DNA from 2 places in the Salinispirillum marinum genome. Region 1 is predicted to be linked to the other one. Evidence: predicted binding sites of a transcription regulator. Region 1 holds the regulator's gene; the other holds the start of a gene.

Region 1 (4,960 bases):
TGACCAACAGCAGTTGGGTTTCCGAGCGGCCACCTACACGTAGGATCCATCGCCCTACGCTGGCTGCCACGCCGGTACTGGCTAAGCCCTCGCCGACGATAAACAAGCCAGCGATCATCACAACAACCGGTTCGCCGAATCCGGCAACCGCCTGCGCCGGTGTGATAACGCCCGACAACGCCAGAACAATCATGACGCCGATCGCCACCAAGTCCATACGGACGAGGTCAGTAATGAAAACAACAATGGTGATGGCCAGTAACGCTAGAACGAAAATAATTTCCCCGGTCATGCCGGATTCGAACCCCCACTGTAGGTTAAAAATGACAGCAGAGGTGCATACAACAGCCGCTGTGCGTTATTTTCTATCGTCTTTGTGCGCGTCTTTGTAAATAAACCAGAAGAACCCACCGGCAAACGCAATGGTCAATAAGACCGCAGCCACCCCAGCGACAACAATGGTATCAATGTACATAACGCATCCCCCCTTTTCGTGATAACCCTAGTGTACGTAGGGACAAAGGAGAATTGTTGATCTGCGTCAGCTGTTCGTGAGATCGAGTAACCCCAATTCGAGACGTTCCGCGTCGCTGAGTGAAGCGATGTTGCACAGTTCACCATGCTGTAGCACATGAATCTCTTTCGCGTTCCCACCAAAACTGATCAGTTCTTGATGTTGAAAACGGGTAAAGACCCGGCTCACGGTTTCAACCGCTAAACCCAGGAAATTGGCCATGTCAGAGCGTGACATGGTCAGACGAAACATGCGCTCGGAGTAACCCCGTCGTTTAAAACGATGGGCCAAGCTGAGCAAAAAGGAGGCGACACGTTCTTCAGCACTCTTTTTCGACAGCAGCATCATCATTTGTTGATCTTCACGGATTTCACGCCCCATGATACGCATGATTTGGCGCCGCAAGTCAGGCAATTGGTTGCTCAATTCATCCAAGAGGGCGACGGGGATTTCACACACGTTGGTGGTTTCCAATGCCTTGGCCGAGGCTTGGTAGGTGGCAACGTCATAACTGGACAGACCGATCATCTCACTGGCCAAATGAAAGCCGGTGATTTGTTCTTCACCGTCTTTGGTCAGGGTATAGGTCTTTAAGGTGCCGGTGCGTACAGCGTAGACGGAGGTAAATGCATCACCTTGATGAAAGAGGTGTTCACCCTTTTGAATCGGTCGGCCACGCTTGATGATCTCGTCCAGTTTTTCAATGTCGGCAAAGGATAGCGATACCGGCAAGCACAGCGGGTTAAGTGAGCAGGTCTTGCAGGCCGTCGATTGTAAAGCCATAGCGGTTCTTCCATTTTTTGTTCAGTACGGACGCCTCTACTGGGCCAGGATGTCCGTGCCATCGCTGACATGAGTGTCGTCAGTTGGCACAAAACTGCGCACGCGCGTTTGTGCCAACGGGCCATCGTGTTCAGAAAATCCGACCGATTGCATGGGTATACTGTTGCTGGTCAACCCGGAAAAGTCAAACAGCTTACCGTCCGCCAGTTGGGAAGGTGCGACATTTTGCAGGGCGGCGAACATGATGTCCGAACGGCCGGGGTGCTGCTTGTCCCAATCCACAATCATCTGCTTGATGTTCTGGCGTTGTAAATTCTCCTGTGAGCCACAGAGGTTACAGGGGATGATGGGGAATTTCAGGTAGTCGGAAAACACCTGTATGTCCTTTTCTTTGCAGTAGGCAAGAGGACGAATCAGGATGTTCCGCTGGCTGTCCGAGCGCAGTTTCGGTGGCATGGCTTTCAGCTTACCACCGTAAAACAGGTTCAGAAAAAAGGTCTCTAGAATGTCGTCTCGGTGATGACCCAAGGCAATTTTGGTGGCGCCGATTTCGTCGGCAAACGCATACAGTGTACCGCGCCGTAACCGCGAGCAAATACCACAGGTGGTTTTTCCTTCCGGCACGACCTCTTGCACGATGCTATAGGTATCGCGTTCGAGAATGTGATAAGCAATACCTTGCTGTTCAAGATACTCCGGCAGGATATGCTCCGGAAAGCCGGGTTGCTTTTGGTCCAGGTTCACCGCCACCAGTTCAAACCGAATGGGCGCACTTTTCTGCAAGTTGCGCAAAATTTCCAGCATGGTGTAGGAGTCTTTACCACCGCTCAGGCACACCATGATCTTGTCGCCATCTTCAATCATATTAAAGTCGGCAATCGCACGTCCTGTCTCACGGCGCAGACGCTTTTGCAGTTTGTTGAATTCGGTACGACGCTTTTTGTCTGCCGCCGTGCTTGGCGTCACAGTGTCTTCGGTATAGCTGATGGTGGTCATGGCGATCACAGTGCAGAGAGTTTTCAAAGGCGCGTTTTAACACCAACCTTATTGAGAGTAAAGCCTCTTCATTGAGGAGGTGTGATGTGTTCGGTCGCTTCGTTGAGCAAATGTTCAATTAAAGGAATGACCACCTGTTGCTTGGGATTTAATGGCCGCGGGTACAGTGGTTCATCCCGGTCGTTGAGGCGCGTTTTCCACGCGCTGGTGTGGCGTAGAAAGTGACGGGCAAAGTCCATACTTTCCTGCAGGCAGCCGTGCAAAATAACATCGAGATAACTTTGTGCAATCGGGTGGTGGCTCTCGGAAGGCTGCGGCATATACACCCAGTATTCGCCTTCGGGCAATTGATGGCCGCGCACCAGCTCCAGTTGTTCGCGGGCCAAAGGGACACGCTCGTATTCCACTTCACGCGCATCAAAGTGACGTAATTCACTGTCGTTTAACGGAAACAAAACACCGCCTGTTTTCTTGTCCGCTTGGCGGTGAATGCCGACTACACTGAGTTGCGCACCCGCAATCGGGACATTCCAGCCGCGCTCTACCCCATGCAAAATAACCGGAAAGGCTTCACCCGTGACACCGGTACGGGCCCGGCTATCGGCACACATCAGGCTCCCGTAGCCAAAGATCCAATGCGTCATAAATGGCTCTACGTTAAAACAGATGCGCTATTGTGCCATAACAGAGCCATAAGCGCATGCGGGTCGAACGCATGCAGATGGCCCGGCATTGGCGCAATGAAGGGCCACAGCATCCAGAGTCCTAACGCCAACAGCAGCAGTCCGGCCAATGTTTTACCCCCAGGATGTTGCATAATCCTTTGCAACCTTTGCGCAAACATCATCGCGCCCAACATGCTGGGCAAGGTGCCCACGCCGAACAGCAGCATCACACCGGCGCCCAAGGTGATGGATTGGCTCGACGACGCTAAGCCCAAGACGCTGTATACCAGCCCGCAGGGCAACCAACCCCACAGGGCGCCAGCGGCAATGGCGCGAGGCCACGAGTTGATGGGTAGCACTTTACGGGTATGCGGCTGAATGTGGCGCCACACCTGTTTACCCAAGGTTTCAAGGCGCACCAGCACGCGCCACCAACCGGTGATGTACAGGCCGAGTGCAATTACCCAGAGCGCTGCGAACACTCGCAAGGCCGGAGAAAACATAGTGGGTAAAAAGCTGGTCAGGCCGCCCACGAAAGCGCCGATGACCATGTAAGTGCCGATGCGACCGACATGGTAGCCGATGGCCAAAGGACGCCGCGCGGTACTGAGCCCCAAGGCAGACACAATGCCGCCACACATCGCCAAGCAGTGACCACTGCCCAACAGGCCGCTCAATAAAGCAGGCAGCAGAAATGTGAGACTATCATTCATCAGATTCTGTTCGTGTGTGTGCTTCCGTCGGAAGCGCTGCATTCGGCTTTGTCGTTTTTTCTCGTTGTGCCGCTTCTTTGTGTTGTGCCGCTTTTTTGTGTTGCTCGGGCGTGCGTGCGTCGGGCGGGATCAAGGACTCATCTTCATCAAATAGTATGCGATGGGCTGGACTGTCCAAGTCGTCATATTGACCTGATTTTATGCCCCACACCAAAAAGCTGATGGCGACCGTCAGCAACAACAGGCTAATGGGAATGAGTAAGAGCAATATCGACATGGAATTTCCTAAGCAATACGCCGCACCCGCAAGGCGTTCAGTACCACAATGAGTGAGCTGGCCGACATGCCTATGGCGGCCATCCAAGGGGTTACCCAACCCATACCGGCCAAAGGAATGGCGACCACATTATACACAGTGGCCCATTGAACATTTTGTCGGGTGATTTGTGCGGCGCGCCGTGCTACCCGCACGGCCAATGGAAGGGTTTCCAGTCGCCCGTTCAATATCAATGCATCGGCCTGTTGTTTCGACCAGTCAGTGCCGTTCGCCATGGCGACGCTCACATCTGCCCCACCCAGCGCTGCGGCATCATTCAGGCCATCGCCCACCATGGCCACGACATGGTTGTCGGCTTGCATCGACTGCAATAAGGCCAGCTTGGTATCGGCTGTCGCTCCGTTCAGCACCGTCATCTCGGGTACGGCGCTACCGACCTGCCGGGCTACCCATGCCACATGCGGCGACGGGTCGCCAGAAAGAACACCCGGCCGGACACCCAGTTGTTCGAGTTCGGTCAGGGCGACGGCCGCGTCGGCTCGTACGGCGTCAACCAATTGCATATCCAACCAGGGTATTCGGTCGACGTGCAAACGTATCCATTGTTGCGGGATGGCAGGTTCAGCCGCATGTTCATTGGCCAGAGAGTCGTCGGCCGGTAAGTAGGTGCTCAGTTGGTAATGGTGTCCGGACCGTTCACCCGTCACACCTTCATTGGGTAACCAAGCCCAGTTTTGCCAGTCGAACCAGGCCGGTGCAATGTCGGTAAAAGCCGAGGCGATGGGGTGTTCACTGGGACGTTCTAACGCTGCGGCGACCGCCAATGCAGTGGAAAGCGCCGGAGCCGCAGGGTGGACTTGTTGTTCGCCCAAACTGTATTTGCCTTCTGTCAATGTGCCGGTCTTGTCGAACCATATTTGGTCGACCCGGCTCAAGGTGGTGAGGACATGACCACGGGTGATCAGAAAGCCCGCGCGGCGCAGCCGATCATTGGCCACGGTCAAGACGGTAG
Region 2 (4,960 bases), 330 kb from region 1:
TCACGGAGACCACCCGCAGAATCATTTCCCACGTCAGCAGTGGTGCGTCCGGTGATCTAGGCGCGCGGGCCATCAGCCCCGTCTCTTTGGGTTCAAAGGCTAACATTAAGCCAAGAAAAACGGCGGCGGTGGTGTTCAACCACAAGGCTTGCACCGGCAATACCGGCAGGGCGGTGCCGAGCAGAATGGCCACCATGATGACAAAACCCTGCCCCAGGTTGGTCGGCAACACCCAGGTGATGAACTTCACTAGGTTGTCAAAAACGTTACGTCCTTCTTCGACGGCACCGGCTATGGTGGCAAAGTTATCATCCGTCAACACCATGGCCGCCGCTTCTTTCGCCACTTCGGTACCGCCCTTACCCATGGCGATTCCAATATCCGCTTGTTTGAGGGCGGGGGCATCATTCACCCCGTCGCCAGTCATCGCCACGACATGCCGTTTGGCTTGCAGTGCGGTCACCAGTTTTAACTTTTGTTCGGGGGCTACCCGCGCAAAGACCGCCACCTGTTCCACTTCTTGTAAAAGTTCATGGTCGCTCAGGGCGGACAATTGTTGCCCGGTCAATACACGGTGTTCTTGAACGTCTGCTTGAACGTATGAGTGACGGGCGATACCCATTTGCTCGGCGATGGCTTTCGCGGTCAACGTATGATCACCGGTGATCATCTTCACTTGAATGCCCGCTTGCTGGCAGGCATGAACGGCACGTATGGCTTCTGCACGGGGCGGGTCGATCATGGCTTGCAAGCCGACAAAGGTCAGGTCTGGCAGCGTGTCGGTGGCCATTAAATCCACCAGGGTTGGCGCATCGGCAGCAATACGCGCGTGCGCAACCGCCAAGACACGCAGGCCCTGGGTCGCCAAGGCTTCTACTTGCGCCAATACCTGATCTGCGGACAACGGTTGTGTGATTCCATCGGGCGCCATGGCTTGGGTGCACCGCTGCAAAATGCGCTCAACCGAACCTTTAAAAACAACGCGATGTTCATCCTTAGACTCTACATCAAGGTGCCTTGTTGCCATATATTGCTGGTCAGACTCAAAGGGTAGCACATCCACTCGGGGCATCCGTTGGACACAATCCTGCAACGACAAGCCGCCCTTTACCGCCGCCACCAACATAGCCCCTTCGGTCGGGTCACCCTGTATATCCCAAATACCCTCATGCTGTGTCCACTGCGAGTCATTGCAAAGCACACCACCGCTCAATAGGGCTTGCAGCGCCTCGGGCAGCGGCTTCACGACCTTGCCATCGGCGTCACGAATATCGCCTTCCGGCTGATAGCCAGACCCGCTCACACGATAGGTTTGCCCGCCCGCGTACAGGTACTGCACCGTCATTTGGTTTTCCGTAAGGGTGCCTGTTTTGTCGGAACAAATAATGGTGGTTGAGCCAAGGGTTTCGACAGCGGGCAATTTGCGCACAATGGCATGACGTCGTGCCATGCGCCTTACCCCAATCGCCAGTGTTATGGTCACTACCGCGGGCAAACCCTCAGGTATAGCGGCCACAGATAAGGCCACCGCCGCGATAAAGGTATCCACCCAATATTGTCCACGGGCCAACCCAACTGCAAAGGTGAGTGCCGCGAGGGTGAGAATCACCCATAACAAAATTTTGCTGAAGGCCTGAATCTTCTTCGTCAAAGGCGTTTCAAGCGTCACGGCGTTGTTGATTAAGCGCGCGATCTTACCCGTTTCCGTTTGATCACCGGTTGCTATAACAACGCCAGTGGCTTGACCATATGTCACCAGTGTACTGGCAAAAGCCATATTAATGCGGTCGGCCAGCACGGTGTCTTTGGCTAGACTGACGCGTTGTTTTTGTACCGCGACCGATTCTCCGGTCAGCGCAGATTCATCCACCTGAAGATTTCGATTTTCAATCAACCGCACATCCGCTGGCACTTTGTCGCCAGACGCCAACAATACAATATCGCCGGGTACGAGTTCATCGGCCGGTACGGTGTGCTTTTTACCGTTACGCACCACCACCGCATTGGCAGACAACATTTGTCGTAATGAATTTAAGGCTTGCTCTGCCTTGGATTCTTGCAGATAGCCAATCATCGCATTCACCAACACGACGGAAAAAATGACCACCGAATCGATATATTCACGTAATAGGAAAGTAACTGCGGTAGACAACAGTAAAATATAAATCAGCGGATTATGAAGTTGCAGCAAAAAGCGCTTAATGGCTGATGTGGTTTTTTGTGTTGAGATACGGTTAAATCCAAACAAGCGTTGTCGCTCTGCCACATCCTCGGTACTTAAACCGCGGTGATGATGGCTGCGCACTTCCGCCAACACATCTTCCTCGGCCAAGTGGTGCCATAGCGCTTGGGGTAACGGTAAACTCATGATTTCTGCTCAGAACCTTTAATATCAATAAATGCTAACACACATTGTTATGGTAATAGGTGATAGAGATCAAACATCGTTTTCGTTGCCGTCTCGAAAAGCCTACTAGCCATCATTCTTATCTTGCGCTATCGTTTCGTTTTTAATTGCCACTCCCTTTCACTTAACTTGTATTTAACGAGGCCCGTGTGAGTATTTCTGCCTTAGATCAGAAGCTGGACATGTACCGTTCGGAATTAAAACGCTTGGAAGAAGCGCGTACTGCAATTGCAGAAAAAGAAGAGCGTACGCAAAAAATTATTACCGACATGGAAGATGCTTGCAAAGCGTTAGATATCCCCGTTGAAGAGATATTTCGGCGCTTGGAAAAACGTATTGAACGCTGGATTAAATCACGCAGTAACGAAGATGAAGGTATTCACCAACATTTGAAGAGTTATTACGCGCGGGTTATCAGCGAAGGGCATAAAGAAAAGGCTAAGGCGCGTCCGGCAGAACCTAAGTTACCGACCGGCACTTATTTGAACCCTTATACTCAGGAAACGCTGGAGAAGCGGACCCGTACACCGGCTCAGCTCAGTGAATGGGTCAGTATCTACGGCTTAGGAACGGTAGAAACCTGGCGTCGCTGATCGGGCTCCGCGCTCAGCGTGCTTGAAAGCGCAACAGTCGAGTCGTTAGCAGGATACTGGCGGTGGTTAAACCCGCCGTCAGACCAATCCAAAACCCTGGCGCGCCAATCGGTGCATCGGTCAGCCATGGGGTAAAGGTGAGCACATACCCCAAGGGCAAGCAGATCGCCCAGAACGACAACAGCATAATAAACATCGGAATGCGCGTATCACGATAACCGCGCAAAGCGCTGATCGCCGTAACCTGCACCACGTCCGCAATTTGGAAGACCGCACCAAACACCAGCAATTGGGTGGCAACCTGCCGCACGGCCGTATCTTGCGTATACAGACTCGCCAAGAGATCGCGTGAAAAGAAGAGCAGCGGCGCGTAAACCAAGGCGATCCCAAGTGCCAGAACAATCGCACTGCGCCCCAACAAACGGGCTGTGTCCGGTGCCTTAGCACCCACTAAAAAACTGATGCGCAAGGTCAACGCCATGCCCAAACTGAGCGGTACCATAAACAACAACGACACGACGTTTAAAACGATTTGATGTCCCGCCACCACCACAGCCCCCAGCGGGGCCAAAAACAAGGCGATCACGGCAAACATGCTGGCTTCAACAAATATCGTAAAACCGATGGGCACCCCAAGCCGCAGCAAGCGCCCAATGGATGTCCGGCTGGGTTTCGCCCAATCCCGCAACAAATGGAATTGGGCATAAAGCTTACTGCGATTGAGATATAACAGCAGCGCCAACAAGGATACCCACTGCGATATCGCGGTAGCCCAACCACAGCCTACGCCGCCCATGGCGGGCAAGCCAAATTTGCCGTAAATCAAAACATAGTTCAGTGGCAAATTAACCGCCGTGCCCAGCAGGGAAAACGCCATAAAGGTGCGGGTGTGGCCCAAACCGTCGGTCAGGCCGCGCAAAGCGACCAACAGCAACAACGCCGGCACGCCCAGAGAAAACGAGCGCAGATAGCCCTCGGTAATGGAGGCCGTTTGCAGGTCCATTTGCAACAACACCAACACGGGCTTCACATTAAACAGCAACCCGATCATTAACACTGCACAGCCCAAGGCAACATAGATTCCCTGCCAGGTCATGGGCATGATGTGTTCTGACTGGCGAGCCCCGCGATGACCGGAAATCATCGGCTGGAGAGCACTCAATAACCCCATGAAGAACAGAAACAGCGGCGACCACAAGCTGCTCCCAATGCCCACGCCCGCCAAATCACTGGCACTGTAATTACCGGCCATGATGGTATCAATCACGCCATTGGCCATTTGTGCCAACTGCGCAACCAAGATAGGCGCGCCCAATAAAGCCAGCGTTTTCCACTCGGTGAACGTGCGTACTAAGGTGCTTTGCTGAGCTTGCGGAATGGGTTGATGATCCTGATCCAAACGAATACCTAATGCCTGTAGTGGTTCAATAAACTTGGCCATCCAGTCAACCGACCGGACAGGCGGCACACTATACTCCACTCCATGCGAACGGCCAATTATCGTATTAATGGAATGGCCACCATGTGGCACGCATGACAAAATGTGCTCAGTTTTCCCTACCCATGGCCGACAAAGAGCCATAGCGTCTATAATCGTCTGAATTTGGATTTTGAGGTAAGCATGACCACTCGCAATACTGTGCTGTCCCATGGGTTATCGCTAATGGTTGCCTTGTTGCTCAGTAGCGGCGTTTTGGCCGATCGCCACCGGCTACCGGCTGGCACGCTATCTGAACGCTATGTTCCCTTAGAAAATGGCAGCATTATTTATGACTTGGTTACCGAATTGGAGTGGATGCGGTGCAGCGTTGGGCAAACATGGAACACGCAACAACAGCGTTGCTTGGGCACACCATCCAGCATGACATGGGCCGAAGCTCAGGCTATGCGTCGCCCTACCGGCTGGCAGGTACCGAACATAGCCGAATTGCGTTCATTGGTGTACTGCTCCACCAATCAA

The links. The regulator FNR, encoded in region 1, switches genes on or off when oxygen is low (the NO sensors DNR and NnrR bind a similar motif). The targets are predictions, from matches to a motif close to TTGATNTANATCAA.
Region 2: the regulator FNR is predicted to act here: its motif matches at 2,428-2,441, upstream of ACFOSD_RS02240 (cation-translocating P-type ATPase).

What each region holds. Positions count from the first base shown of each region.
Region 1 covers NZ_JBHSAL010000001.1:125,412-130,371, reverse strand. The annotation lists gene ACFOSD_RS00680 (SLC13 family permease) at 1-292, opposite strand, end outside; gene ccoM (cytochrome c oxidase subunit CcoM) at 359-475, opposite strand; gene fnr (fumarate/nitrate reduction transcriptional regulator Fnr) at 542-1,297, opposite strand; gene ttcA (tRNA 2-thiocytidine(32) synthetase TtcA) at 1,334-2,293, opposite strand; gene ACFOSD_RS00660 (gamma-glutamylcyclotransferase family protein) at 2,362-2,937, opposite strand; gene ACFOSD_RS00655 (sulfite exporter TauE/SafE family protein) at 2,946-3,671, opposite strand; gene ccoS (cbb3-type cytochrome oxidase assembly protein CcoS) at 3,664-3,948, opposite strand; gene ACFOSD_RS00645 (heavy metal translocating P-type ATPase) at 3,957-4,960, opposite strand, start outside.
Region 2 covers NZ_JBHSAL010000001.1:451,190-456,149, forward strand. The annotation lists gene ACFOSD_RS02240 (cation-translocating P-type ATPase) at 1-2,368, opposite strand, end outside; gene ACFOSD_RS02245 (hypothetical protein) at 2,557-3,000, shown strand; gene ACFOSD_RS02250 (MATE family efflux transporter) at 3,014-4,441, opposite strand; gene ACFOSD_RS02255 (Lcl C-terminal domain-containing protein) at 4,622-4,960, shown strand, end outside.